Sediminicoccus sp. KRV36: one gene and its partner. The protein of the gene in region 1 interacts with the protein of each later gene in a pairwise test. Links are inferred from orthologs where the notes say so. Each region holds a gene or a part of one and is shown on either strand. Other genes may lie near its edges. The genes, in order: LHU95_RS06650 and rlmB.

Region 1 (16,452 bases):
TGGGTGGAGTTCCAGTACACGCCGCTTTCGGGCGGCCGCACGCTGCTGCAGGCGCGCGATGTGACACCGCTCAAGCGCCGCGAGGCCGAGGTGGAGGAGCAGCGCGCCCTGCTGGCCGAGGTGCTGAATTCGATGGATGCGATGGTGGTGCTGCTGGACGCGGATGCGCGCGTCATCATGTCCAACGGGCGCGGCCGCAACCTCCTCGATATCCCGGCCGAACTGGTGGATGAGGGCGGCTCGCTGCGCGAATCCATGCGCTACATGTATCGCCGCGGCGATTTCGGTTTCGATGAGCCCGAGACGGTCTGGGTGGATGGCCGGGTGGATGCCGTGCTCTCCGGCAAGCCGATCCGGCTGACGCGGCCGGCGCCCGGCAATCGCTGGCTGGAATTCAGCTACAGCCCGATCGGCCAGGGCCGCATCATCGCCCAGGGGCGGGATGTCACGGCGCTGAAGGCCAGCGAGCAGGCGGCGATCGCGGCGAAGGAAGCGGCCGAGGCCGCTGCCCTCGCGAAATCCAGCTTCCTCGCCGCCATGAGCCATGAGATCCGCACGCCGATGAACGGCGTGCTCGGCATGCTGGAGGTGCTTGGCCGATCCGAGCTCAAGCCCGACCAGGCGCGCAGCGTCACGGTGATGCGTGAAAGCGCGCATTCGCTGCTGCGCATCATTGATGACGTGCTGGATTTCTCGAAGATCGAAGCCGGGCGCCTCGATGTGGAGGCGATGCCCTTCAGCCTGCGCGCGATGGTGGATGGCACGATCGAGACGCTGACCCCGGAGGCGAAGCGCCGCGGCCTAGCACTCTTCGCGGACCAGCCCGGCCCCGGCCCGGATTGGCTGGAGGGCGACCCGACGCGCGTGCGGCAGATCCTGTTCAACCTCGTTGGCAATGCGCTGAAATTCACCGAGCGCGGCTTCGTGCGCATCGCGGCCCATGCCGTGCTGGAGAAGGATGCCGGCTCGGCCGATGGGCTGCCCGCGGTCGCGCGCCTGACGCTCAGCGTCGAGGATAGCGGTGTGGGCATGGATGAGGCGACGCTCGGCCGGCTGTTCCAGCCCTTCACCCAGGCCGATAGCTCCACCACGCGGCGCTTTGGCGGCACGGGGCTTGGCTTGTCCATCGTGCGCCGCCTAGCCGAGCTCATGGGGGGCGAGGTGCGGGCCGAGAGCGATCCCGGGCGCGGCAGCCGCTTCACCGTCACGCTGCGCCTCGGCCTCGCTGGTGCGCCGGCGGCGCCGAATGCGGCGGCGCTGCACACCCCCATGCATGCGCCGGCGGCGGGGCATGCGGCGGGCGGCGTGCTGGTGGTGGATGACCACCCGGTCAATCGCGAAGTGCTGCTGCGCCAGCTGGAACTGCTGGGGCTTGGCGCCGGCACGGCCGTGGATGGCGGGGATGCGCTGCGCATCTGGCGGGAGGAGCGGCAGTCCATCATCCTGCTGGATATCCACATGCCCGTGATGGATGGCTTCGAACTGGCCCGCGCCATCCGCGCCGAGGAGCAGCGGCTGAGCCTGCCCCGCACCACGCTGATCGCCGTCACGGCCAATGCCCTGAAGGGGGAAGCCGAGCGCTGCTATGCCGCCGGCATGGACGGCTTCCTGGCCAAGCCGGTGACGCTGGATGGCCTTTCGCGCGCGCTGTCACGCTTCCTGCCGGAAGTGGCGGGGGAGGGGCCGGCGCAGGGTGGCGCCCTGTTCGACCCCGAAGCCTTGCGCGGCCTGTTCGGCCAGGACCGCGCCCGGCTCTCCAGCATTCTTGAAAGCTTCGCCGAGCAGGCGCGGCACGATATCCAGGGGATGCAGGGCGCCGATGCCAAGGCGCTCGGCCTTGCGGCACATCGCCTGAAGGGCGCCGCGCGCATGGTGGGTGCAAGGCTGCTGGCCGAGCAGGCCCAGGCGGTTGAGACGGCGTTGAAGGAGCAGGACGCCGCCCGGATCGCCGCAGCCACCGCCGGCATGGACGCCTTACTGACCGAGACGCTGAGTGTCGCCCGGCCCCTGCTGGACCGGGGCTGAAGCATCATCCCCAATCCCGCCCCGCTCAGATGCTACCATCTGAGCGGATGATCTTCCGGCTCGCTACAGCGTCTTGCGGTACCAGATGCGTGCATGCCCGGGCGGCATGCCATCCAGCCGCCCGGCTTCCACCCAGCCATTGCGCGTCCAGAAATGCGGCGCGTGGAAGCTGAAGGTATCGGTGTAGGCTGCGGTGCAACCGCGGGCGCGGGCCTGTGCTTCGGCGCGATTCAGCAACTCGGTCCCCAGGCCCTGGCCGCGCATCTCGGGTGCCAGCCAGAGCCAGTCGATGAACAGCCAGTTCCAGTAGGTGAGGCCGAGCAGGCCGCCCTTCACCACCTCCTCCTCATCCCGGGCCAGCACCGTTACCGGCTCACGGTCATAGGGGCCGCCGCGTTCCTGGTTGTAGCCGTGCAGGCCGCGCTGGATGGCGGCAACGGCTTCCAACTCGGGGTAGTCATCGTCGCGGATGGTGAGATTCGGTTTCACGCGAGGCGCCCCCATGCCGCGATGCCCAATGTCAGCAGCCCAAGCAGGAGATTGCCCGTGACCAGAAGCCGGATGCGCTCATTGGCGGCGGCGGCCCCCGCCATGTCGCCGGTGGCGAGAGCGAGGCGCATCCGCTTCCAGGCGCCGAAGAAGATGGTGAGATAGACGCCCGCCATGACCAACCCGGTGAGATGCATCACATGCACGGGCCAGCCCACGCCCCGGAACCCGCCATAATGGCCGAACAGCAGGAAATAGCCGCTGAGCAGCACGATCGGCATGGCGTGCCAGACGATGAGGAAGAAGCGCTTGTGCACCCGCCCCATCAGGGCGATGCGCTGCGGCGGCTCCAGCACGGCCAGGGCCGGGCGCAAGGCCAGGATGGCAAAGGCCATGCCGCCCACCCAGATCGCCGCGAAGACCACATGCAAGGCGAAAGCAATATTGGCCGACATCATTTGCCCTTCAGCTTGGTGAGCGCTTCGGCGAGTGCCCGGATTTCATCGGCCGCCGGGCTGCGCGCGGCGGATTCCGTCACACCCTGCCCGAGCGCGAAGGCGGCGGCAAAGGCCGAGCGATTGCCCAGCGTCTGCGTCATCACCGGCGCCTTGCGCCGCGCAAGCTCCGCCAGAACGACATCGCGCAGCCGGCCCGAAGCGGGCAGGCGGTTCAGCACCAGGCGGTGCATGCGCTTTTCGCCCTCGGCCAGCGCGATGGTCGCCTCGCTGGCCCAGAGATCGGGCAGGGAGGCTTGCAGCGGGATCAGAACGAGATCGGCGGCGCGGATGGCGATCCGGCTATCGGTATCGGCATGGGGTGGGGTGTCCATGACGATGAAATCGGCATTCCGCTTGAGCTTGTCGAGCGCGCCGGTCACGCGCCAGCCGGAGGGCGCCTCGAACAGCAGCCGTGCTGCAGTCTGCGGCCGAAGCTCGTGCCAGCGCGTCAGGCTGGCCTGTGGGTCGGTGTCCAGCAGGGCGACGCGCTTGCCCCCTTGCAGCAACGCGACGGCGAGGTTGGAGGCCAGGGTGGATTTCCCGGCCCCTCCCTTTTGCTGGGCGACGGCGATGATGAAGGCCATTTTCCGCCCTCCTGCGAATCGTGAACCCTCAGTCTAGCGCGAATCGCGGGCCGTGAGCGCCGCGCGTGCGGCCGCCATCACGCCGATGGCCGGGACGGTCAAGGGCGGCGCCTCCGGCATGAGGGCTGCCGCACCCGCCATAGAGGCCTGCGCCAGCACGATCCGGCCGGGCAAGCCCCGCGCCGTCTCGGCAATGCGGGCGTGATACGCGGCCAGATCGCCGGCCAGGAACATCGCCCAGGCGCCTTCCACCAGATGCAGATGCAATGTGGCGCCGGTCCGCGCCGCGGCGGCCTCGAAGACGGCCTGCGTGGGCGCGCGTGTGGTGGGGGCGGCGTAGAGCACCTGCACCCTGCCGCCCGTGCGTGTGGCCGCTTCCGCCAGGGCGCCATCGGCGCGCAGGACCGGCCGTGCCGCATCCTGCGCGAGTGCCGCGGCGGCGCCGATGGTGGAGCAGGTCAGCAGCACGGCATCCGCAACCTGCGCCAGATCATGCAGCAGCGTGGCTGCTTCACGCAGCGTGTCGGGCGTGGGCTCGCGCAGTAGCGCTGGATGCACATGATGCGTCAGCCGCAGTGCGCCGCCAGGCAAGGCCTGCGCCGCGGCCTCGAAGAGCGGGACGTTGCTGTGGGCCGTGTGCAGGCAGGCGATGGTCAGGGGCATGTGTCCTGTTAGGGCATCCGCCGTGCAAACGGAAACGCGCGGGCGGATCAGGATGCCTGAACACTCTCCAGCTGGAGCCCGGGGCTTGGGGGCTTGTGCGCGGCCATGCTCCAGGTGCGAAGCCGCGCGGTGCATGATGGCCGGATGAACTCTTGGACATCCGCGCGGAAACCCTCATCTCCGAGCAAGCTTGTCGGCTATAGGCGATCCCTGTCCATTTCCTTGCGCAAGGATGCAGCCATGACCGTCGGTGCCGTGCTCAGCCAAAAGGGTTCTTCCGTCATTTCGGTGTTGCCCGAATCCATGGTGATGGAGGCGGCCGAGATCATCTCGCGCCAGCGCATCGGCGCCGTGGTCGTCTGTGATGCCGAGGGCGCCCTGGTCGGTATCCTCAGTGAGCGCGATGTGGTGCGTGGCCTGACACAGCACGGCGCCGGCCTGCTTGATCTGCGCGTCTCGGCGCTGATGACGCATGAGGTGCAGGTCGTCACCGCCGCCACCTCGGTGCATGAGGCGATGGAGGTGATGGATGCCGGCTATTTCCGCCATCTGCCCGTGGTCGACTCCGATCGGCGGCTCTGCGGCATTGTCTCGATCCGTGACCTGGTGCGCTACCGCATCAACAGCCAGCAGAGCGATGTGGAGTCGCTGCAGGCCTATGTGATCGGGCGTGGCTACGGCCTGGGCCGCGTGGCCTGATGGCCGGTCAGGCCGCTGGCCACCTGGCCGAGGCCTGTCTCGGGGGGCGTGAAGCCTGGCTTCCCGCACCCGCAAGCCGCATCAGTTGAGGAAGGGATTTCGCCCCCGCGCCGGGGCGGAGCGGGCGCCGAAATGCTGCGCCAGGTAGTCCACGATCAGGGTGCGCTCGGCGCCCTCCAGCGGGTTCATCCCGTGCTTTTCCGTCATCCAGTCCATCAGCCCGTCCCATTGGTCCCGGCGAAAGCCGCTGCGCCGGATGATCGCGCTGCTGTGGCAGGCCGTGCAGGTGTAGAACACCTCCTCCTGGCCATTTCCGGCCGGCAGGACCGAGGGGTCCTCGCCGCCCGGGGCGTCGGGGTTGGCGGGCGCCTGGGCCAGGGCGGCCCCGGCCAGGCACACGCCGAGCAGAATGAGGCGCCGCATCAGCCGACCAGCACCGCGGCGCGGCTGATGGGATTGGCCGAATAGCCCTGCGGGTTCCAGTTGGCCGCAGCCAGTGGCTGCATCAGGCCCTGGCTGTCCGTCGCGCGGTACCAGATTTCGAAATACCCGTCGGATGGCAAAGTCACGCGGCCCTGCCAGCGTTGCCAGGCATGGCGATTGGCGGGCGCTGCCACCTGCATGGCCGTCCAGCTCGCGCCGAAATCCACGCTGACATCCACAGCGCGCACCGTCAGATCCCCGGCCCAGGCGGCGCCGCGCAGGTCCAGGCTGCGCGTGCCGGCCGGCAGCCGTGAGCCATGCGCATGCGAGGAGAGGATGGAGCGCACCGGCATGCTGTGCATGTCCGTGAAATCCGCACCGTTGTTGTTGCTGCCCGGAACGATGGGCCGCACCGGCACGCGATAGCTGGTGCCGCCCATGCCGGCGCCGTCATGCGGCTTGTCGCGCAGCCAGATGCGGGTGAGCCATTTCTGGCTGAGGCTGCCCGGCCAGCCCGGCGTCACCATCCGCAGCGGCGCGCCATGGATATGCGGGATGGGCGCGCCATTCAGCGCGAAGGCGATGATCGTATCCTCATCCATCGCCTTGGCCAGCGGCATGCCGCGGCTGATCGCCTGGCGGTCGGTTGCGCCCGAGAGATGCGGGTCCGCCCCGAAATGCGCGGTGAAGACGGCCGAGGGCTTCAGCCCGGCTGCCGTCAGCACGTCGCGCAGGCGCACGCCGGTCCATTCGCCATTGCTGATCGCGCCATTGCCCCATTGGTTGCCGCGCGTTTGCGGGGTGAAGAAGCTGCGGCCATTGCCGCCGCATTCCATCTGCAACTGGCGGGTCACGTTGGGGAAGCGCGTCCGCAACTCGCCAACCGTGAGTGAGAGCGGCGTGTTCACCTCGCCATCAATCGTCAGGCGCCAGGCATTGGGGTCGGTGGTCAGCGGCTCGGGGATTTGGCCATTATTGCGGACGAAGAAATGCCGGAAGCTGGTGACCGGCTCATCGAGCATATGTTCGGGTGTTTCGCCGACCAGCGGGCGGTCGCCCAGCAAGATGAGTTCGGCCTTGCCATCCATGCGGAACACGGCGGGCGCTGTCTGGGCCGCGGCCGGCCGGCTGAACAGCGCCGGGAGCAGGCCGCCCGGCATATGGCTGGCGAAGGGGATGGCACCGCCCACCGCAGCACCCATCGAGGCCAGCGCGGCAGCCTTGAGTGCCCCGCGTCGGCCCCAGACCAGGGCATCGGCCCTCTCGGGGTCATTGCGGTAGAGTTCCTGGACCGATCGTTCGATCTTCTTGGCCATGTGAGTTCTCCCTTAACCCGCGCATTATGTCGGTCATGAGACCAGCCACGGCAATCCCCCCGGAGCTTCTGACGCCCACCGAGATGGCGCAGGCTGATCGTCTGGCCGGCGCCGGACCGGCGCTGATGGAGGCCGCCGGGCGGGCCGTGGCGCTGGCCATTCTATCACGGTTTCGCCCCGCTCGGGTGCTGGTGCTGGCCGGGCCGGGGCATAATGGCGGCGATGGCTATGTGATCGCCCGGCGGCTGGAGCGCGCGGGCTGGGATGTGGCGGTCGCTGCCCTGGCTCCGCCCCGTGGCGATGCGCTGGTGGCAGCCGCCGCTTGGCGAGGGCCGATGCGGGATTTCTCCGTGGCCGAGGTGCGGCGCGCCGGCCTCATCGTGGATGCGGTGTTCGGTGCCGGGCTGGCGCGGCCGGTGGTTGGCCTGGTGGCCGAGGTTCTGGCGGCGGCAAGGGCGCCTATCATTGCCGTGGATATCCCCTCCGGTGTCTGCGGCGCCACCGGCGCGCTGCGCGGCTTTGCGGCCCAGGCGGCCCTGACGGTCACGTTTTTCCGCCGCAAGCCGGGCCATCTGCTGCTGCCGGGGCGTGATCTCTGTGGCGACTTGCTCCTCGCCGATATCGGCCTGCCGGCGGCCGTCCTGGACAGCATCCGCCCGCGGGCCTTCGCCAATGGGCCGGCACTCTGGTCCCTGCCGCGCCCGGATGCGACGACCCACAAGCACAGTCGCGGCCATGTCACCGTTCTCTCTGGCGCGGGAATGAGCGGCGCTGCCCTGCTCGCCGCGCGGGCGGCGCGGCGGGCGGGGGCCGGGCTGGTGACGCTCGCCTGCGCCGATGCGGCCAGCGCCGCATCGCACCGCCTGGCGGAGCCTGGCGCCCTGGTGCTGGAGGTGCGGGGCATGGGCGCGCTGCTCGGCCAGATCCTGGCGGATGTGCGGCGCGCGGTGGTCCTGCTGGGCCCTGGCCTGCCGCCCGATGCGACGACGCGCGGTGCCTTGGCGGCGTTGCTCGGGGCGGGCCGGCGCGTGGTGGCCGATGCGGGGGCGCTGACCGCCTGCGCGGGCCGGCCCGAATTGCTGCGCGGCGCTGCCATCCTGACGCCGCATGCGGGCGAATTCGCGCGCGGCTTCGGCGCCCCCGGGGAGGATCGCCTGACTGCCGTGCGTGCAGCCGCGGCGCAGACCGGCGCCGTCGTGCTGCTGAAGGGCTCGGACAGTATCATCGCCGCCCCGGATGGGCGTGTGGCGATCAATCACAATGCCCCGCCCTGGCTCGCGACGGGGGGGACGGGCGATGTACTGGCGGGGTTGGCGGCGGCGCTGCTGGCCCAGGGCCTGCCCGCCTATGAAGCGGCCTGCGCTGCCGCCTGGCTGCAGGGCGAGGCGGCGCGGCGCATCGGCCCGGGGCTGCTCGCCGAGGACTTGCCCATGGCGCTGCCGCAGGCGTTCGTGGCGGCCGGCGGCGCTCCCGAAGCCTGATGCCGCCTGGCCGCTTCAGGCGAAGATGAAGTCGGACGCGGCCAGCGTGGTGGGTGCGCCGAGGGAGATGCTGATGCTGTCGCTCCCCGCATTGGCCGAAACCACCACATAGGCCGGGTCCGACGGCGTTCCGTCACCGCCATAGGTGATTTGCAGATCCGCGAAGCCCACGCCGGCAAAGGCGGAAAAGTCAATCTCATCCTCGCCCTGCGTGAAGTCGCGGATGCTGTCATTGCCGTGGCCTGCGGCGAAGGCGAAGCGATCCCGCCCGCTGCCGCCCTCATAGACCTGCGCATCCGCGCCATCGAGGAAGACGTCATCGCCTTCGGTGCCGTGGAAGCTCTCGAAGCCGCTCACGCTGTTCCACGGGCTGGTGCCGAACATCATGCGGTTCTGCGCGACGTCGAGCGTCACGGCGAAGCCATAGAAGGCCGAGAGATCGAGATGGTCATCCCCGGCGCCGCCATCGAAGACATTGCCGACAAAGGTCAGCTCATGCGTGGCGCCGCTGAAGAAGGCTGCGATCTGCAGGACGTCATCGCCGCCCTCCAGATAGATGTGGTTGATCCCCATGGTGATGCTGGCCGTGCCCTGGGCGCCCGCCGCGCCATCGGCACCCGCGATGCCGGCGAAGCTGGTCTCGGTCATGAAGCCGTCGCCCGCCACGCCGTCTTCGCCGATATCGGTGCTGCCCAGGCCCCCCGCGCCACCCATGCCGGCGGTCGCTTCCGCCTGCAGTCGGACCAGGGTGCTGGCCGGGTTCGCGACATAGCCGCCGATGCGCAGGTCGTTGATGATGGCGGCCGCATCGCCGCCATCGCCGCCCCGGCCGCCCGCCCCGCCGATATCGCGGCCCGTCGTGATGTCGGTGATGGAGATGATTTCCTCGCCGAACTGGGTTTCCGAGACGGTGCTCTGGTTGATGCCGGGCGCGCCGCCCGCGCCGCCCTGTCCACCCTGGCCACCCCGGGCGATGGAGAAGATGGTGAAGGAGAGGTCCCCTCCGCCAAAACCACCCCCCGCCGCCGCAACAAGGGAGATGGCGTCGCCACCGCGCCCACCGGCACCGCCCACCCCGCCTTCGCCACCATCGCCGGCCAGGCTCAGATCGGCATCGAAGCGCCCGATGCCGCCCGCGCCGCCCTGGCTGCCATCGCCACCTGCGCCACCCAGGGCCGTGCTGTTCAATGTCAGTGCCGCGCGATTGGTGAAACTCGCATCGAAGCCGATAAGGAGCGCCTCGGCCTCGCCGCCTGCGCCGCCCGCACCGCCAGCGCCACCCATGCCGCCTTGCCCGGTGGTGTCGTTGACGCCGGCGATCACGGCGCCTGTGTTGGCGTTGACGTCCGTGTGATCGGCCTCAAGGGCGCTGTTCCCGCCTGCGCCGCCAACCGCGCCTTGGCCGCCAGAGCCCGCCCTCGCCGTGATTTCCAGCAGGAACATGTCATCCGCCAGTGCCGCCGGGTCATTGCCCAGGCGCGCGGTGAGGGAGCCTGCCCGCGCCGTCGCCGCACCGCCTGCCGTGCCCGCGCCGCCCGCCGCGCCATCGGCGCCATCCTGCACGACGCGCGTGTTGATCACCGGGCCAAAGATGAAGGTTTCAGCGCCCGCGGCGCCCGGGCTGCCATTCAGGCCGGCCATCCCATTGCCGCCTGTCACGCTGCCCACCAGGCTGAACCGGTCCGGCATGAAGCTTCCGGTCACGGAATCCGCGGCATCGAACAGCGTCAGATCCGAGGAGGTGCCGGGCAGCACCGGATCGGGGAGATCGCGCGTGACCGCCAGAACGATGCCCACATCATCGCGATCCTCCACGGTGATGGTGACGCTGCGCACCAAGACGCGGTCATCGCTCGCATCATCGGGATCGGCCCCTGAGTCGCGCAGCCGCACGATGATGTCGTGGCTGGCCAGGGTTTCGAAATCCAGCGTCTGCGTCGTGACCAGGCGGTCACCATCGAAGGTGAAGGCAGAGCCGACGGTCACAACCTCGAAGCTGACCTCGCCCACGGGGATGAAATCCAGCGCCTGCCAGGTGCCCACCACGGCCCCCGCCGAGAGATTTTCACTGACGGTCAGGTTGTTGGTGCCGAGGCCAGGCGCGCTGACCGCGATGGTGAAAGCCTCCGAATAGGATAGCCCGTAGCTGTCGGTCGCGGTGATGTTCAGGGTGACGCTCGCCTGGTCGGCGAAGTCGAAGGGCGTGCCGGCCACCCAGAGAAAGGCGCCGAAGGCGATGGTGAAGCGCGGGTCATCCACGGTGAAGGTGATGCTGTCGCCGGCATCGGGGTCGGTGGCGGTCAGGATGCCCACGCCGGAGAGGCCCGTGCCGCCATTGGCCGCGCCGGTAACGATGAGGGGCCCGGCAGCAAAGGCGATGTCGGTGGGCGCGCGGCCGGCCGCGAGGATCAGGTCATCGGCCCCGAGATCGGCCAGCGTCACATTGCGCAGCCGGGTAACCTCCCCAGGCGCGGTGTTGATGCGCAAGGTGGTCCCGACCTGCGTGGCGATGGCCTGGAACTGCGCCAGATTGCGGATCTCGAGCCCGCTGACATCCAGGCGGTCCCCCTCTGCCAGGTTGAAATCGCTGATGAAATCCGTGCCGGCCGAGAGCCTGAAGACATCTGCCTCCGCGCCACCTTCCAGCACATCATCCCCGGTGCCACCATCGATCAGGTCCAGCCCCTCGCCGCCGCGCAACACATCGGCGCCCGCATCGCCGCGCAGGATGTCATCGCCGGCATTGCCCAGCAGCGTATCCTGGCCCGCCCCGCCCTCCAGGACATCATCGCCTTCGCCACCGCCCAGCCGGTCCTGGCCCTCGCCGCCCGAGAGGCTGTCCTGGCCGGCTTCACCGAAGAGCTGGTCATTGCCATCACCGCCCGAGAGCGCATCCTCGCCTGTGCCGCCGAACAGCGTGTCATGCCCGCCGCCGCCCTCGATGGTATCGTCGCCGACGCGCCCCAGCAGCCTGTCATCGCCCGCGCCGCCGGTCAGCGAGTCCCCGGCTTGCCCTCCCCGGACGAGGAGCTGCGTCGTGGCGGAAAGTGCCGTCCCGTCCAGCGTCAGCGTCCCGCGGAAGGCCCGCAACTCCATCATGCCGCCAAAGGCGAGCGCGGCATTGGCCGAGAGCGTGATGCTGGTGGCACTGAGAGAGGCGAGGTCGAGCCGTTCGAAATTCAGCAGGCCCGCGAAGGCCGCATCGGTGACCACGAGCGGGCCGAGGCCGCGCAGATTGAGCGTGTCGAAGCCCCCCAGGGCGTTCTGCGCCAGGCCAGGCGCCAGCAGGCCCTGGATCCCCGCCGTGCTGAACACATCGGCGCTGGCGGTGCCGAATTGGATCAGTGGCGCACCAGTGGTGCCGTGTATGGTGAAGGAGGCCATGTTCGTTCGCTCACCTTATTTTAATATCAAGTTAAGCAATCGAGGCTTCACCCTGTCCATCGGGATTGCGTGTTTTCTCGCTTTATTTCCGAATGTTTCCGCGCTAGACTCAAGCCTGAGAATGGGAGTTGCCTGATGCCCGATACGGTTTTGTCGCCGCCCGACTCCCTGGTGGACCGCGCGCTCCGCCGCGTTACCGGCCTCTGGCGTGACATGGCCGACCGGGTGGGCGGGCGCGACGAGGTCGAGGATGTGGCCGCCCAGATGCAGGCCTGCCTTGCGGCGCGTGGTGGCGAGGTCTCGGCCCGCGCGCGTGCCGCGAAGCTTGCCGCCGCCTATCGCGGCTTCTCCGAGGTGGAGCGCGTGCTGTTCCTGCGCATCCTGGCCGGCTTCGATGCCGACCCCAAGGCCGTCGAGCGCGCGATTGGGGAATGGACCAAAGCCAGTGACGGGCCGGGCAAGGCTGCCGCCAAGGTGCGGCTGCGCCGGGCGCTTGAAAGTCCCCGCATCCGGCTGCTGACGCAGTTCACCGCCATCCCCGACGGCATGAAGCTCCTGGTGGATTTGCGCGCCGATGTGCTGCGCGCCGCCGAGACCGATCCGTTGCTGGAAGCCCTGGAGGCTGATCTCAAGACGCTGCTCACCTCCTGGTTTGACCTCGGCTTCCTGGAGTTGCGCCGGATTGACTGGAACAGCCCGGCGGCCCTGCTGGAAAAGCTGATCCGCTACGAGGCGGTGCACCGGATCGAAAGCTGGGACGACCTCAAGAACCGTCTGGATTCGGACCGCCGCTGCTACGCCTTTTTTCACCCGCGCATGCCCGAGGAGCCGCTGATCTTCGTCGAGATCGCGCTGATGAAGGGTCTGGCCGGCTCGGTGCAGGCGCTGCTCGACCCCAAGGCCGAGGTGATGGACCCGAATCTGGCGGATACCGCCATTTTCTATTCCATCAACAACTGCCAGCGCGGGCTGGATGGCATTGCGTTCGGCAATTTCCTCATCAAGCGCGTGGTCGAGGTGCTGGGCCAGGAATTCCGTGGCCTGAAGCAATTCGCCACACTTTCGCCCGTGCCGGGCTTCTGCCGCTGGCTTTCCGCGCGTGATGATGCCGGTGATCCAGGCCTCCTGCTGCCCGATGAAGTGACCGCCATCCGCACCGCGGCCGGCGCGCCGGCCGAGACCTCGCCCGGCGCTGCGCTGCATCTGCTGTTGGTCCGCAAGGAATGGTCGCCCGCGGTGACGAAGGTGCTGGAGCCTGTGCTGGTGCGCCTCTGCGCCCGTTTCGTCGCGCTGGAGACCGGCCGCAACCCGAAGCGGGCGGCTGACCCCGTGGCGCATTTCCATCTTTCAAACGGCGCCCGGGTGGAGCGGATCAACTGGCGCGCGGATACATCGGTCAAGGGCATGCGGGAAAGTGCGGGCCTGATGGTGAACTACCTCTACGATCCGGAATATATTGAAGATAACCACGAGGCCTATGCGGGTGAGGGCAAGCGCGCCATGGCCAGCGCCGTGCGCAAGCTGGTGAAGGGGTAGCCACGTCAGGGCGGGTTCGCGCTAAGCTGGGACAAACGCCAGGAACGATCCGCCATGAACCAGCAATTGCCCCTCTTCCGCGCCAATGCCCCGGATGATGCGCGGCGGGTGGCTTTGCTGAACGCCGTCGAGCGCAAGCTGCTCTGGATTTCGGCCTGGATGATTCACCACGCCAACCATATCCGCCCCAATCGGGACGGGTTGAAGGTGGGCGGACACCAGGCCTCCTGCGCCTCCGTCATTTCGATCCTGACGGCGCTGTATTTCGACATCCTCAAGCCGGCCGATCGCATCGCGGTGAAGCCGCATGCCGGGCCGGTCTTCCACGCGATGAACCTGCTGCTGGGCCGGCAGGCGCCGGAGCGGCTGGCCACGCTCAGGCAATTCGGCGGCATCCAGCCCTATCCCTCGCGCATGAAGGATGGCGGCGAGGTGGATTTTTCCACGGGCTCGGTCGGGCTTGGCGTGGCGCTGACCAGCTTCGGCAGCCTGGTGCAGGATTATGTGCGGCTGAAGAAGCTGGCGCCGGAGGGGCTGCCCGCTGGGCGGCACGTTGCCATCGTGGGCGATGCGGAACTGGATGAGGGCAACATCTACGAGGCCCTGCTGGAGGGCTGGAAGCACGATATTCGCAATGTCTGGTGGGTGATTGATTACAACCGCCAGAGCCTGGATTCCGTGGTGCAGGACCGCCTGTTTGGCCGCATCGAAGGCCTGTTCCGCGACATGGGCTGGAATGTCGTCACCCTCAAATATGGCCGCAAGCTGCAGGCGGCCTTTGCGCGGCCAGGGGGCGAGAGCCTGCGCCGCTGGATTGATGACTGCCCCAACAGCCTCTACGCCGCGCTGACCTTCCAGGGCGGGGCTGCCTGGCGCGCGGCCCTGCTGGCCGAACTCGGGCGTGAGGAGGGGCTGCGCAGCATCATTGATCCGCTGAGCGATGACGAATTGGCCGCGCTGATGAACAACCTCGGCGGCCATGACATCGAGACACTGATGGAGGCCTTCCGCGCCCAGGATGCGGCGGGCGACCAGCCCAGCTGCTTCATCGCCTATACGGTGAAGGGCATGGGCCTGCCCTTTGCCGGCCACAAGGACAACCATGCCGGGCTGATGACGAAGGAGCAGATGGAGGTGTTCCGTCGCGCCATGAACATCCGCCCCGGCCATGAATGGGACGAGTTCGAGGGGCTGGAGATCTCCGCCGAGGAAATGCGCGGCTTCATCGCCAGCATCCCCTTTGCGCAGAAGCTGACGCCCGAGGGCCGCAGCCTGACCTCGCCGAAGATCCCCATCCCGGCGGTCTTGCCCGTGCCGCGCGTGCCGGCGGGGCGCAAGCTCTCCACCCAGGCGGCCTTTGGCGAAATCCTGGCCGGAATCGGCCGTGGCGAGGGCGAATTCGCGCCCATGGCGGCGCGCATCGTCACCACCAGCCCGGATGTGACCGTCTCCACCAATCTTGGCCCCTGGGTCAACCGGCGCGGCATTTTCGACCGGCACCTGAAGAATGACGTGTTCCGTGACGCCAAGCTCGCCTCGGCGCAGCGCTGGGGCATGTCGCCCGAGGGGCAGCATGTGGAGCTTGGCATCGCCGAGCAGAATTTGTTCCTGGTGCTGGCGGCGCTGGGGCTTTCGGACCGGCTTTACGGCGCCCGGCTGCTGCCGATCGGGACCGTGTATGATCCCTTCGTCAATCGCGGCCTCGATGCGCTGATCTATGGTTGCTACATGGATGCGCGCTTTCTGCTGGTCAGCACGCCCTCCGGCATTACGCTGGCGGCGGAGGGCGGGCAGCATCAATCGGTGAACACGCCGCTGATCGGCATGGCGCAGGACCGGCTTGCGGCGTTTGAGCCGGCCTTTGCCGATGAACTCGCCATTCTCATGCGGCATGCCTTCGCGCATATGCAGGAACCGGAGGGATCTTCGGTCTGGCTGCGGCTTTCAACCCGCGGGCTGGCCCAGCCGGACCGCGTGCTGGACCCGGCGCAGGTGATCGCGGGGGGCTACTGGATGGTGCCGCCAGCGGCCGGCGCGCGGATCGCGATCGCCTATCAGGGGCCGGTGGCACCCGAGGCGATGGCCGCCTTCGAGGCGCTGCGGGCTGAGGAACCGGGGGCCGGGCTGCTGGCCGTCACTTCGCCCGACCGGCTGCACCAGGGGTGGCTCGCCTCGCGCAAGCGGGCGCGTGGCGGGCCGGGGGGAGAGGCTTCGCAGATCGAAAAGCTCCTCGCGCCGCTGGCTCCCGGGGCCGGGATCGTGACGCTGCTGGACGGGCATCCTGCGGCACTGGACTGGATGGGCGGCGTGCGCGGGCACCGGATCGCGGCGCTGGGCGTGGATCGCTTTGGGCAGGGGGGCGATATCCCGGCCCTCTATGCCGAATATGGGCTGGATGAGGCGGCGGTGCTGGACGCCTGCGCGGAATTGCTGCTGGGCTAATTCAGCGCGCGAAGCTCCTCATAAGAGATCATCACATGCGCGCGATAGGCGGGGCGCGTGGTGAGCGCCTCGTAGTAGGCTCGCAGAGCAGGCCTGGGCTTCCGGTCAATGGCGATGTCGAAATATCGGTAGAGCACGTGGCCGAGCTGGATATCGCCCAGGGTAAAATTCGGGCCTGCCAGGAACGCGGTGTTACGCAGCGCCGACTCGGCAATGTCAAGAAACGGGTCAAGCTTTGCGATCCCCGCCGCGATAGCCGCCGGATCGCGGGCCAAGGCCGAGGTCCGAACCACGCGCCAGAAGATCGGCGCGGTGAAAGCCAGCGCCACATTGATCTTCGCCCACTCCGCCCATTGATCCACCACCGCCCGAGCCGCGGGATCGGCCGGCCAGAAGGCCTCCGGGCCGTGCCGCGCCGCGAGGTAGCGCAGGATGGCGCCGGTCTCCCAAATGGGTTCCCTCGCGCCATCGCGCAGCACCGGCACGGTCCCGTTCGGGTTCATGGCGAGGAATTCCGGCGTATCGGTGCCGCCGAAGCGATGGCCTGCATCATGCCGTTGATAATCGAGGCCCAATTCGCCCACGCACCACATCAGCGCCTGGACATTGGAGGAGGTGCGCCGTCCCCAGATGGTCAGCATGGGGCGCCCCAGGGGACCAACACCGCGTCGCGCTTCTGATAGAGCGGATGCTTGGGGCTGCCATCGCCATTCACGCCAAAGCACACCGGCGTCACTCCGGCGCCGCGCAGCAGCGCCGCCACCGCCGCACCGCGCTCCATCAGTGCCTTGGGCGGCTGCCCCCAGGCCACCACGACCAGCGCGGCACTCCGGGCGTAATGCAGGATCGTCGCGTCATTTTCCGCGCCCACCGGGTCCGCAACCCCCAGCAGCCGCTTCTTGTCGGTCGCGCG
Region 2 (12,716 bases), 890 kb from region 1 along the record:
CAGCGTGGCATCCACGGGCTTGCCGGCACCATCCACATTCACCGCCTCACTCACCAGCACGGGGCGGCTGCGCGATTGCTGCAGCAGCTCGGCCTCCTCAGCGCTGGGCATGCGGGCCGTGATGCGCGTCACGCGCCGGCGGTAATCGGGCACGCCGCAGGCGGCCAGCGCATGCGTGATGGAGGAATTCTCCCGCAGCAGCCCGATGATCCCGCTGAAACGCGTGGCGGGAAAATGGTGCGAGCCGATGGCCACGGGCCGGCCATCGGCCATGGCGATCCGCTCGGCCAGGATCACCATCCGCCCGCGGCGCAATTCCAGCAGCTCGGCGATGCGCGGCTCGGCGGGAATTTCCACGAGACGCAGCAGGCGGCCCGCGGGCTCGCGATTCTGCGCGCGAATGATCTCGCTGAAGCGCGTGCGGGGGCCCAGCGGATAGTCCAGCACATCCTCGGCCACGAAGCTGCCGCGCCCCTGCTCGACCCGCACGACGCCGCGCGACTCCAGCTCCTCCATGGCGCGGCGGATGGTGTGGCGATTGACGCGGAAGCGCTGCGCCAGCTCCGCCTCGGTCGGCAGGCGCTGGCCTGGCGCATGGAGCCCCTCCCGGATCGCGGCCTCAAGCGTCGCGCCGATCTGGCGCCAGAGCGCGATTCCCGCGCCGCGATCCAGCGGCGTGTCCTGGAACGTCATGGAAGTTTCAACCAAGCCGAGGCTCCGAAGTGGCATTTACGGCTTGACCATACCCGGTCGGATGTTTAGCTGTCTAGACAAATGATCATCGCCGAAACCCTGGACCGCCCCGCCTGGATGGCCGTTCTGGCCCGCGCCGAAGCCGCCGAGATCGAGGCCCTGCTGGCCACGGCGCCGCCCCTGCCCGCCCATCGCGTCGTGCGCGGCCCCGAGATCGGCCTGACCATGCTGCGCGGCCGCGCCGGCGGCGACGGCGCGGCCTTCAACCTGGGCGAGGCCACCATCACCCGCTGCACGGTCAGCCTGGAGGGCGGCACGCTCGGCCATTGCTGGCGCCTGGGGCGGGACCGCCGCGCCGCTGAATTGGCCGCCCTGCTCGATGCCTGCCTGCAACAGCCCGAATGGCGCGCCCGGCTCCTCGCCACGGTCATCGCGCCCCTGCGGGAGCGGCAGCAGGCGCAGGCCGAACTCACGGCGCGGCGCGCCGCCGCCACCGAAGTCCGCTTCGCCACCCTGGCCACCATGCGATGAGGAACGCCCGATGAAGCCCGGCTTCGTGGATGCCGTGTTCGGCGCGCAGGAATGCTTCGCGGCGCTGATGAACGCGATGGCGCGCCCCGGCCGCATCCAGCGCTGCGCCGTCCTGGATGACCTGCCCGCCGGGCTGGAGCCGGCCGCCGCCGCCGCACTCCTCGCCCTGGCCGATGCCGAAACGCCCGTCTGGACGGATGCCGAGGGCGAGGCGCTGGAATGGCTGGCCTTCCACACCGGCGCGGCCTTCGTGGCCACGCCGGATGAGGCGCAATTCCTGCTGGCGACCCGCGGCATGCCCGCACTTGCGACACTCAATCCCGGCCGCGATGAAACCCCGCAGGACAGTGCGACGCTGATCCTGCAGGTGCCCGGCCTCCAGGCGGATGCGGGCTGGCGGCTGACGGGCCCCGGCATCGCGCAGGAACACTGGCTGTCCGTGTCCGGCCTGCCCGCGGATTTCCTCGCCCAATGGGCCGCGAATGGTGCGCAATTCCCCTGCGGCGTGGACCTCGTGCTGGCTGCGGGCCCCTGCCTCGCGGCACTGCCGCGCACCACGCGAATCACGGAGCAAGGCTGATGTATGTCGCGGTCAAGGGTGGCGAAGCGGCGATCGAGGCCGCGCATGCCTGGCTGGCCGAGCGCCGGCGCGGGGATGAAGCGCTCCCCGCCCTCACGCCCGCGCAGATCGAGCAGCAGCTCGGCCTCGCCGTGGATCGCGTGATGGCGGAGGGCAGCTGCCATGATCGCGGCCTCGCGGCGCTGGCGATCCAGCAGGCGCGGGGCGATCTGATCGAGGCGGCCTTCCTGCTGCGCGCCTATCGCAACACCCTCTCGCGCTTTGCCGCCTGCGAGCCGGTGGATACGGGGGCCATGCGCGTGCAGCGCCGCATCAGCGCCACCTACAAGGATCTGCCCGGCGGCCAGGTGCTTGGCCCCACCTTCGACTACACGCATCGCCTGCTGGATTTCGCCATGGCGGCGGAAGCATCCGGGGGCGGCCACGCCCCCCAGGAGGCCGAGGCAGCGCAGGCCACCATGCCGCGCGTGACGGAGCTCCTGGCGCGCGAGGGCCTGATGGCGCGCGATGCGCCGGATGACGGCACGCCGCCGCCCGATTTGACGCGCGAGCCCCTGCCCTTCCCCACGCCGCGCGCCTTGCGCCTGCAATCGCTCGCGCGCGGTGATGAGGGGTTTCTGCTCGGCCTCGGCTATTCCACCCAGCGCGGCTATGGCAACGCGCATCCCTTCGTGGCCGAACTGCGCATGGGCGAAGTGGAGGTGATGCTGGCACCCGCCGAACTCGGCTTCGCCATCAGCATTGGCGACATCACCGTGACCGAATGCCAGATGGTCAATCAATTCGCCGGCAGCGCCGCCGCACCACCGCAATTCACCCGCGGCTATGGCCTGGCCATGGGCCATGGCGAGCGCCGCGCCATGGCCATGGCCCTGGTGGACCGCGCCCTGATGGCGCGCGAACTCGGCGAGGATGTGACCGCCCCCGCGCAGGATGCCGAATTCGTCCTGCTGCATGCCGATAATGTGGAAGCCACCGGCTTCGTCGAGCATCTGAAGCTACCGCATCACGTGGATTTCCAGAGCGAGCTGGAAAAGCTGCGCAGCATTCGCGCGCGTTGGGATGAACAGCAATGAACATCATGCCGCCACGCAATGCGCCCAATCCCCCCGATGCGACGGCGGGCGTAGCCCCGAACCCCGCATCGGCCGGGCCGGATGCGGCCTATAACTTCGCCTATCTGGATGAGGCGACGAAGCGGATGATCCGCCGCGCCATCCTCAAGGCGCTGGCCATCCCGGGGCACCAGATCCCCTTCGGCGCCCGCGAAATGCCGCTGCCCTATGGCTGGGGTACGGGCGGCATCCAGGTGACGGCCGCCATCCTCGGCCCGCGCGATGTGCTGAAGGTGATTGACCAGGGGGCGGATGACACGACCAATGCCGTCAGCATCCGCGCCTTTTTCGCCCGCGTCGCCGGCGTCGCCACCACCACCCACACGGCCGAGGCGACGATCATCCAGACCCGCCACCGCATCCCCGAACGCCCCCTGCGCGAGGGCCAGGTGATGGTCTTCCAGGTGCCGATGCCCGAGCCGCTCTTCAAGCTCGAACCGCGCCTGGCCGAGACACGCCGCCTGCATGCGCTGGGCGATTACAGCCTGGCGCAGGTGAAGCTCTATGAGGATATCGCCCGCCAGGGCGAGGCGGGCAGCAGCTACAACCACCCCGTCATGGTGGGCGGGCGCTACCTCATGTCGCCCTCGCCCATTCCGGGCTTTGACAATCCGAAGCTGCACATGTCGCCCGCCATCATGCTGTTCGGCGCGGGGCGCGAGAAAAAGATCTACGCCGTGCCGCCCTATACCAGCGTGCAAAGCCTGGATTTCGACGACCATCCCTTCCGCCCGATGCGGGCACCCCATGCCTGCTCGGCCTGCGGCAGCACCACCAGCTACCTTGATGAGATCATCGCCGATGACCAAGGCCAGCGCATCTATGTCTGCTCGGACACGGATCACTGCGGCGAGAATCAGGGGCGATGAGCGCGCCCTTGCTGGAAGCTGCCGGGCTGCATCTGCGCTTCGGCGCCGTGCGCGCGCTGGATGATGTGGCGCTGGACATCCACCCGGGCGAAGTCGTCGCCATTGTCGGTGAAAGCGGTTCGGGCAAATCCACGCTGTTGCGCGTGCTGGCCGGCGCGCTCGATGCCCAGTCCGGCCACGTGCTCTACCGCGACGCGGCGGGCACGCCCCAGGAGATCGGCTCGCTGAGCGAGGCGGCCAAGCGCCGCCTGATGCGCAGCGAATGGGGCTTCGTCCACCAGAATGCGCGCGATGGCCTGCGCATGGGCATCTCCGCCGGCGGCAATATCGGTGAGCGGCTGATGGCGGCCGGTGCGCGCAACTACGCCGAAATCCGCGCCGCCGCCGCCGACTGGATGGCCCGCGTGGAAATGGACCCGGCCCGGATTGACGAGGCGCCGCGCAACTTCTCGGGCGGGATGCAGCAGCGCCTGCAGATCGCCCGCTGCCTGGTCACGCAGCCGCGCCTCGTCTTCATGGATGAGCCCACGGGGGGCCTTGATGTCAGCGTCCAGGCGCGGCTGCTGGATCTGATCCGCGGGCTGGTCGCCGAACTCGGCCTCGCGGTGTTTTTCGTGACGCATGACATTGCCGCCGCCCGGCTGCTCGCGCATCGCATCATCGTCATGCGGCATGGGCGCATCGTGGAACAGGGCCTGGCCGATCGCGTGCTGGATGATCCGCGGCATGAATACACGCAGCTCCTCGTCGCCTCGGTGCTCTCGGCATGAGGGCCGCGATTCGCGTGGAAGCCCTGGCCAAGGGCTTCACCCTGCATCTGCAGGGCGGCATCGGCTTTGACGTCCTGCGCGATGAGGCGCTGGCCGTCATGCCCGGCGAATGCGTGGCCCTCACCGGGCCGTCAGGTGCCGGCAAATCCACGCTGATGCGTTGCCTGCAAGGCAATTACGGCAGCGATTCGGGGCATATCTGGCTCACCCATCGCGGCGCGGAAGTGGACCTCGCCGCCGCCGATCCGCGCCTTGTCCGTGAAATCCGGCTGGAGACGCTGGGCTATGTCTCGCAATTCCTGCGCGTCATCCCGCGCGTCTCGGCGCGCGATGTGGTGGCGGAACCCCTGAGTGCGCGCGGCATGCCCCGCGCAGAGGCCGAGGCGCGCGCCACGGCGCTGCTGACGCGCCTCAACCTGCCGCCCCGCCTGCATGGCCTGCCGCCCGCCACCTTTTCGGGCGGGGAGCAGCAGCGGGTGAACCTGGCGCGCGGCTTCGCGCCCGACTACCCCATCCTGCTGCTCGATGAGCCCACCGCCAGCCTGGACGCCGGCAATCGAGAGGTGGTGATCGCCCTGATCGCCGAGGCCAAGGCGCGGGGTGCCGCCCTGGTCGGCATCTTCCACGACATCGAGGTGCGGGACCGGGTCGCGGATCGCACGCATGAGATTCTTCCGGTAGAAGACGCCGCATGACGACAGAGACGGTTTTGACCAATGCCCGCCTCATCCTGCCCGAGGCGGAGATGGAGGGCACGCTGCTCCTGCGCGATGGCCGCATCGCCGACATCCAGCCCGGCCGCGCCCACCACGCCAGCGCCCTGGATTGCGAGGGCGATGTGATCATCCCCGGTGTGGTGGATGTGCACACGGATAATCTGGAACGGCAGGTGCAGCCCCGCGCCAATGCGCGCTGGCCCTCGGTCTCGGCCTTCATCTCGCATGACGCGCAATGCGCCGCCGCCGGTGTCACCACCGTGCTGGATGCGCTGTGCCTGGGCGATCTCGGCTTTGATCAGGGGCGCGACCAGACCTTCCATGACGGCGTGCGGGACCTGGCGGCGCTGCACGGCCAGCCCTTCATGAAGGCTGAGCATCTGCTGCATCTGCGCTGCGAACTCCCCGCGCGCGACATGCCGGCCCTGCTGGAAGGGGTGGCGGACCATCCGCTGATTGCCATGGTCAGCCTGATGGACCACTCGCCTGGTGTCGGCCAGTACCGGGACCTGGCCCGCTATCGGGCCATGCGCATCAAGCAGACGCGCATGACCGACGCCGAGGTGGAAATCCGCATCCTCAAGCTCCAGGCGCAGCGGGCCGAGCTGCGCGAGCGCCAGCGCCGCCTCGTCATTGACCGCTTCGCCGGCCGCAACATCCCGCTGGCCAGCCATGATGACGAGGATGCGAGCGAGGTGCGCCGCAATGCCGAGGACGGCATCCGCGTCAGCGAGTTTCCGGTGACGATGGAAGCCGCCCTGGAGGCCGCGCGAATCGGCGTCGGCGTCATCGCGGGTTCGCCCAATATCGTGCGCGGCGGCAGCCATTCGGGCAATGTCGCCGCCATGGACCTGGTCCGCGCCGGCGCGGTGCATGTGTTGGCCAGCGATTACGTGCCGCCCGCGCTGATCGAGGCCGCCTTCCTGATCGCGGCCGAAATCGGCCTGCCGCGCGCCATCGCCACCATCACAAGCGGGCCCGCCGCCATGTGCAATCTGAACGATCGCGGGCGCCTGGAGGCCGGGCTGCGCGCCGATCTCGTGCGGCTGGGGCGTTACGGGGCCATGCCGGTGGTGCGGCAGGTGTGGCGGGGCAGGGCGCGGGTGATTTGAGCAGGAAAAGGGCCTCCGGCGGCTGGGGCCTCAGGCCCCAGACCCCATTCCGATGATGCGCGTCGCCATCTATTGGGCGCCTGAGCTGGATGACCCGCTGCATGCCGCCGGCAGCGCCTGGCTTGGGCGCGATGCGGAAACCGCCGCGCGCGTGCCGCAGCCGCCCATCCCGGGCCTCGCTGACCTCACCGCCGATCCGCGCAGCTATGGCCTGCATGCGACGCTGAAGCCGCCCTTTCGCCTCGCCACCCGCTACCAGGATTTCATCGTCGAGGCCGCGCGCTGGGCCGAAAGCCAAGCCCCCTTAACCCTTCCGCCGCTCTCGGTGCAGGACCTCAAGGGCTTCCTGGCCCTGCGCGAAACAGCACCCTGCCCGCCGCTGCATGCCCTGGCCGATTCGGCGGTCGCGTCGCTCGACCATCACCGCGCGCCCCCCACCGAGGAGGAGCTGGCCCGCCGCCGCAAGGCCAAGCTCAGCGCCACGCAGGAGGCGATGCTGACGCGCTGGGGCTACCCTTATGTGATGGGTGAGTGGCAATTCCACGTCACCCTCACGCATCGGCTGGGGGCCGAGGATGCGGCACGCATCCGCCCCTTCGCGGAGGCGCATTTCGCGGGGCCGGCCCGACAGCCCCGGCGGGTCGGGGCGGTCTGCGTCTTCACGCAGGCCGCCCCGGGTCAGCCCTTCCTGATCGCGGAACGGCTCAGCCTCAGCGGGCCGGCAGCGTAGCCGGCGCTTCACCGCGCGGGCCGCCGCCATGATGGCCACGATGATGGCCGCGCTGGGGCAGCTCCTCACGCACCACCGCGCCATCGCCATTGGCATCCGCCGCGCGGAAGCGGGCTTCCACCGCCGGGCGGATTTCCACCAGCGTCACCTGGCCGTTCCGGTCCGCGTCCAGGGCGCGGAACATGGCGGCGCGGCCTTGCTCCATGCGCGCGGCGTGCTCGGGCCGTGGCGTGGGGGCATTGGCCGGGCGGACGCGCAGCGTGGCGAATTCCTCGATGCTGAGGCCGCCGCTGCGATCGGCATCGGCGGTGGCGAAGCGCGTCGTCACGAAGGTCCAGGATTCCTCGAAAGTGATGCGGCCATCGCGATTGGCGTCCAGCAGCTCGAACATCCGCGCGCCACGATCTCCGCGCGGGCCACGATCGGGGCGCGCATCGGTAGCAGCAGGGGGTGCGCCAGGGGGAGTCGCGGCGGGCTGGGCATGGGCCAGGCCGGCGCTGATGAGGATCAGGCCAAGGCCGAGGGTGGGGGCGAATTTCATCGGTGTTCTCCAGTTGCGGGAGACGGCGTGTGTGTCGCTCCGTTGTCAGGAAGATGGGCGCCGAATGTAACAGGCGCATGCCGGAGAGCGCTTCAGCGCGTGAGGAAATGTGACGCCCTGATCCATCAGGCCGGGAATGCCGGGTGTCGGATTTGAACCGACGACCTACCGCTTACAAGGCGGTTGCTCTACCCCTGAGCTAACCCGGCGCCGCCCTCTTTCTATGACAGCACGGCGCCGCTTGCCAGCGGGGCCTGCCCGCGCTTCATGGAGGCATGCGCCAGCAACGACACCGCCCCCGCCCCCAGGATACCGCACCCGGCAATGACGGGGGGGCCGTCTGGCTCTATGGCCTGCACGCCGTCTCGGCCGCCTTGGCCAATCCTGCCCGCCGCCTGCGCCGCCTCCTGGTCACGCGCGGCGCCGAGCAGGAGCTGGCCGAGCGCTTCTCCCCCCCCTGGCGCATCGCGCCCGAGCCGGTGGAGCGCAACCGCCTCGATGCGCTTTTGCCGCCCGATGCCATCCACCAGGGGGCCGCCCTGCTGGTGGACCCGCTGCCCTCCCCCGCCATGGAGCGGCTGCTGGAGGGCACCACCGGCCCCGTCCTGGTGCTGGACCAGGTGACGGACCCGCGCAATGTCGGCGCCATCCTGCGCTCGGCCGCGGCTTTTGGCGCGGCGGCCCTGGTGGTGCAGGAGCGCCATGCCCCGCAGGAAACCGGCGCGCTGGCCCGCGCCGCCTCGGGCGCGCTGGAGGTGGTGCCCATCCTGCGGGAGGTCAATCTCGCCCGCGCGCTGGACCAGTTGAAGAAGGCCGGGCTCTGGGTGGTGGGGCTGGAGGCGGCAGGGCCCGTCACCCTCGCGCAGTCGGGGCTGACCGGGCGGCGCGTCGCACTCGTGCTGGGTGCCGAGGGCGAGGGCCTGCGCCGCCTGACGCGTGAGACCTGCGATGAGCTGGTGCGCCTGCCGATCCATTCGGCGATGGAAAGCCTGAATGTCTCGGCCGCCGCCGCCGTCGCCTTGTATGAACTGGCCAGGGAGTGAACCAGATGAGCCAAGCCGCCGAGATGATCCTGGAGGCCCGCCGCGCCCGCCGCATCCTGCCCCCCCTTGGTGCTGCGGCGCCGCGCGATGTGGCCGCCGGCTATGCCGTGCAGCATGCCGTCGCCACCGCTCAGGGCGCCCTGCCGCCCGCCGGCTTCAAGATCGGCGCCACGACGAAGCAGATGCAGGAATATCTGGGCCTCGCGCATCCTGCGGCCGGCTTCGTGCCGGCGGGCAGCCTGAATGCCGATGGCTTCACCGCCCCCTATGCGCAATTCCTCGGCCTCGGCGTCGAATGCGAGGTGGGTGTGCGCCTCGGGGCGGATCTGCCCTTCGGCCCCACCACCCGCGCAGCGGCCGAAGCCGCCGTGGCGGAGGTCTTTCCCGCCATCGAGATCGTGGAGAAGCGCTATGGCGATCTGGCGGCGCTGGGCACGCCCACGCTGATCGCCGACCAGGTGTTCCATGCCTCCGGCGTGCTGGGCCGCCCTGCCGCGGATTGGCGGGCGCTGGACCTCGGCGCCATGCGGGGCGAGATGTTCGTGGATGGCGCCTCACGCGGGGGCGGCCATGGGCGCGATCTGCTGGGCCACCCGATGGAGGCGCTGGCCTGGCTCGCGGGCTCGGGGGCGGCCGAGGTGTTTGGCGGGTTGAAGGCGGGCCAGGTGGTCTGGCTCGGTTCCGTCACGCCGCCGATCTGGCTGGATGGCCCCTGCGCGGTGCGGGTGGTGTTCGAGGGCCTGGGCGAAGTTTCAGCGAAATTCATGTGATTTGGCCGCCGGGGCAAGGCTCTGTTAACGCCCCGCCCGCTAGAACGCCCAAAGCCGGAGCTGAGCCGGACGGAAACCTACCGCCAGGAGGGCGGGCAAGCGGATGAATGATCCCATGCCCCCGCCCTCCGACTGGAAGGACATGCCGGATGAGTTGCAACTCGTCCTGGCACGCGAAGCCCTGCGCCGCGCGGCTGAAACCCTGGCCGAGCACGCCGAATTGCTCGCCCTCGAAATGGAGGATGGCGCGCTGCGCGATCGCGGCGGGCCGGATGCCTTGCGGCTCTTTGCCTCGGTCGTGCGTGCCACGAGCCTCGACTCGATGGGGCCGGTGGGCCACGCGTGAATTGCAGCCCGGGCCAGGATGTCCGAGGCTGACAGCGCCGCCCCCAGGCGCTATGTGACATGGCGGCGATGACATCCGGGCGTAAGCCGGGGCATCGCCGCCGTGACGATAAAAAACAGGGGAAACAGGCCGCCATGATCCGCAAGCTTCTGGCCATGACGTTTTTGAGCATGGGCGCCATCGCTGGCACGCCCGGCGCGGCCATGGCCCAGCCCGCCGCCTGCTCGCATCGCGGCGCGCTGGATGATGCCTATTGCGATGAAAACCGGGACCTCGTCGCCGATGTGCCGACCGACCCCGCCCGGCTGCGCAACCCGAGCACGCTGGTCTTCGCCTATACCCCGGTGGAGGACCCCGCCCTCTACGCCAGCCAGTTCCGGCCGCTGATGGAATACCTCACGCAATGCACCGGCAAGCGCGTGGTGTATTTCCAGGTGACGAGCAATGCGGCGCAGGTCGAGGCCATGCGCTCCGGGCGCCTGCATATCGCCGGCTTCTCGACCGGCCCCACCGCCTTCGCCGTCAATCTCGCCGGCGCCGTGCCCTTCGCCATCAAGGGCAATGAGCGCGAGTTCGAGAGCTATCGCGTCGTTGTCGTCACCCGCGCCAATTCGGAGATCCGCACCCTGGCGGATCTGCGCGGCAAGCGCGTGGCGCACACCTCGGCCACCTCCAATTCGGGCAATCTGGCGCCGCGGGCACTCTTCCCGGCGGCGGGCGTCACGCCGGATACCGATTACCGCGTGCTGTTCTCCGGCGGGCATGACCGCTCGGTGATGGGCGTGAATGCCGGGGATTTCGACGCCGCTCCGGTGGCGAGCGATGTGTATAACCGCATGATCGGCCGCGGCCAGGTGCAGGCGGCCAATCTGCGCAGCATCTGGCAGAGCGACCCCTTCCCCACAAGCAGCTTCGCCCTCGCGCATGACCTCCAGCCCGAGCTCGCCCAGCGCATCCGCCAATGCTTCTATGATTTCCGCTTCCCCGCCGCCATGGCGCGGGACCTGGGCGGCAATGACCGCTTCTGGCCCGCCACCTATCAGCGCGAATGGGCCCCCGTCCGCGCCGTGGCGGATGCGGCGAACGCGCCCTACACCCGCGCCGCCTTTGACCAGGAAAGCCGGCGCGAACTGGAAGCCGAAGCCCGCCGCCGCGCCGCCCAGCAACAACCGGCTCCCGCCGCCGCGCCCGCCACGCCGCCGCCGCGGTGAAGCCCATCCTGAAGATCGTCGGGCTGGAGAAATCCTACACCCCCGGCAAGCCGGTGCTGAAGGGCATCAACCTGGAGATCGGCGCGCAGGGCATCACCGCCGTGATCGGCCCTTCGGGCACCGGCAAATCCACCCTGCTGCGCTGCATCAATCGCCTGGTGGAGCCCAGCGCCGGCGCTATCTGGATGGGCGAGGAGGATCTGGCGAAGCTGCGCGGCCGCCACTTGCGCAATGCGCGCCGCCGCATCGGCATGGTGTTCCAGGAATACAACCTGGTGGAGCGCCTGACGGTGATGGAGAATGTCCTCACCGGGCGGCTCGGCTATGTGCCGCTCTGGCGGGCCTGGCTGCGAAAATATCCGCAGGCCGATATTGATCGCGCCTTCGCCCTGCTGGATGCCGTGGGCCTGCCGGACCAGGCCACGCGCCGGGCGGATGCGCTCTCGGGCGGGCAGCGCCAGCGCGTCGGCATCGCGCGCGCCCTGATGCAATCCCCGGCCCTGCTGCTGGCCGATGAGCCCACCTCCTCGCTCGATCCCAAGACCGCCGTCGAGGTGATGGAACTCATGGCCCGCCTGACCGGCGAGGCGGGTGTTCCGGTCATCGTCAACATCCACAATGTGGAGCTGGCTCGCCGCTTCGCCATCCGCATCATCGGAATGACCGGCGGCGAGGTGGTCTATGACGGCCCGCCGGAAGCCATCGGCAACCACCATCTGCGCCAGATCTATGGCGGCGAAGACTGGATGTGAGCGCCTCCATTCCCAAAAGGGACCGCAACCCTTTCCCGCCCAACTGGCCCGCGCGCATCGGCGCCTTGGCGGGCCTGATCTACGTGATCTATGCCAGCACCCAGCTCGGCATCACGGCCGAGCGCCTGGGCCGGGGCTTCGGCGAGGCGGGGCGTTTCCTGGCCCGCATGTTCCCGCCCAATTTCGACCGCTGGGAATTGCTGATGGAAGGCATGCTGGAAAGCCTGCAGATCGCGCTGCTTTCCACGGCCCTCGGCATCCTGCTCTCCTTGCCGCTGGGCCTGATGGCGGCGCGCAACCTCTCGCCTGGCTGGCTCTGCGCGCCCACGCGCGGCTTCATCGCGGTGTGCCGTTCGCTGCACTACGTCATCGTCGCGATCATCTTCGTGAAGGCGCTGGGCTTTGGCGCGCTGGCGGGGGTGGCGGCACTCACCGTCGCTTCCATGGGCTTCATCGCCAAGCTCTTTGCCGAGGCGATCGAGGAAATCAGCATGAAGCAGGTGGAGGCGGTCCGCGCCTCGGGCGCCTCGCCCTCGGGCGTGCTGGTCTATGGCGTGGTGCCGCAGGTGGCCTCGCGCTTCATCGGCTTCGGCATCTACCTGCTCGATTCCAACCTGCGCAATTCCACGCTGGTCGGCATCGTCGGCGCGGGCGGCATCGGCGGCACGCTCTTCGCGGCCTTCAAGCGCTTCGACTATGATTTCGTCTGCGCCATCCTGCTCAGCATCATCACGCTGATCTTCGTGACCGAGGTGATCTCGGGCCGCATCCGGGCGGCCCTGCGATGAGCCCGGCCGGCGCCACGCTGCCGCACCGCGAATGGGTCCGCCATTCCTTCGCCGAGCGGATGCTGCGCTACATGCTCTGGCTCGGCTTCGTCGCGGCGCTGGTCTGGGCGGTGCGCTCCATCGAGATCATCCCCGAATTCCTGGCCGAT

The links.
Region 2: the proteins of LHU95_RS06650 (region 1) and rlmB interact in binary tests that used the Escherichia coli proteins (3 or more experiments, as listed by UniProt). The link is inferred for Sediminicoccus sp. KRV36 from one-to-one orthologs.

What each region holds. Positions count from the first base shown.
Region 1 is NZ_CP085081.1:1,469,429-1,485,880, forward strand. Bases 5,959-8,954 are described here. They hold LHU95_RS06650 (NAD(P)H-hydrate dehydratase), read left to right. Parts: upstream 5,959-6,731; coding sequence 6,732-8,177; downstream 8,178-8,954. Other genes in these bases: LHU95_RS06645 (sulfite oxidase), read right to left, coding at 5,959-6,696; LHU95_RS23340 (hypothetical protein), read right to left, coding at 8,193-8,954. Also shown: LHU95_RS06610 (PAS-domain containing protein), read left to right, coding at 1-2,025; LHU95_RS06615 (GNAT family N-acetyltransferase), read right to left, coding at 2,089-2,514; LHU95_RS06620 (CopD family protein), read right to left, coding at 2,511-2,969; ParA family partition ATPase, read right to left, coding at 2,969-3,595; LHU95_RS06630 (hypothetical protein), read right to left, coding at 3,629-4,258; LHU95_RS06635 (CBS domain-containing protein), read left to right, coding at 4,499-4,957; LHU95_RS06640 (cytochrome C-552), read right to left, coding at 5,039-5,380; more of LHU95_RS06645, read right to left, coding at 5,380-5,958; more of LHU95_RS23340, read right to left, coding at 8,955-11,561; LHU95_RS06665 (malonyl-CoA decarboxylase), read left to right, coding at 11,697-13,097; LHU95_RS06670 (1-deoxy-D-xylulose-5-phosphate synthase N-terminal domain-containing protein), read left to right, coding at 13,152-15,539; LHU95_RS06675 (glutathione S-transferase N-terminal domain-containing protein), read right to left, coding at 15,536-16,180; LHU95_RS06680 (DUF1643 domain-containing protein), read right to left, coding at 16,174-16,452. UniProt on the Escherichia coli protein: Bifunctional enzyme that catalyzes the epimerization of the S- and R-forms of NAD(P)HX and the dehydration of the S-form of NAD(P)HX at the expense of ADP, which is converted to AMP.
Region 2 is NZ_CP085081.1:2,366,621-2,379,336, reverse strand. What follows is about bases 6,861-9,816. They hold rlmB (23S rRNA (guanosine(2251)-2'-O)-methyltransferase RlmB), read left to right. Parts: upstream 6,861-7,932; coding sequence 7,933-8,700; downstream 8,701-9,816. Other genes in these bases: LHU95_RS11000 (hypothetical protein), read left to right, coding at 9,586-9,816; LHU95_RS11005 (fumarylacetoacetate hydrolase family protein), read left to right, coding at 8,706-9,470; LHU95_RS11020 (hypothetical protein), read right to left, coding at 7,097-7,657; LHU95_RS11025 (DUF1045 domain-containing protein), read left to right, coding at 6,861-7,116. In the rest of the region: phosphonate metabolism transcriptional regulator PhnF, read right to left, coding at 1-693; phosphonate C-P lyase system protein PhnG, read left to right, coding at 775-1,224; phosphonate C-P lyase system protein PhnH, read left to right, coding at 1,235-1,804; LHU95_RS11050 (carbon-phosphorus lyase complex subunit PhnI), read left to right, coding at 1,804-2,880; LHU95_RS11045 (alpha-D-ribose 1-methylphosphonate 5-phosphate C-P-lyase PhnJ), read left to right, coding at 3,006-3,788; phosphonate C-P lyase system protein PhnK, read left to right, coding at 3,785-4,558; phosphonate C-P lyase system protein PhnL, read left to right, coding at 4,555-5,253; LHU95_RS11030 (alpha-D-ribose 1-methylphosphonate 5-triphosphate diphosphatase), read left to right, coding at 5,250-6,386; more of LHU95_RS11025, read left to right, coding at 6,439-6,860; phnD (phosphate/phosphite/phosphonate ABC transporter substrate-binding protein), read left to right, coding at 9,951-11,027; phnC (phosphonate ABC transporter ATP-binding protein), read left to right, coding at 11,024-11,779; phosphonate ABC transporter, permease protein PhnE, read left to right, coding at 11,776-12,567; phosphonate ABC transporter, permease protein PhnE, read left to right, coding at 12,564-12,716. UniProt on the Escherichia coli protein: Specifically methylates the ribose of guanosine 2251 in 23S rRNA.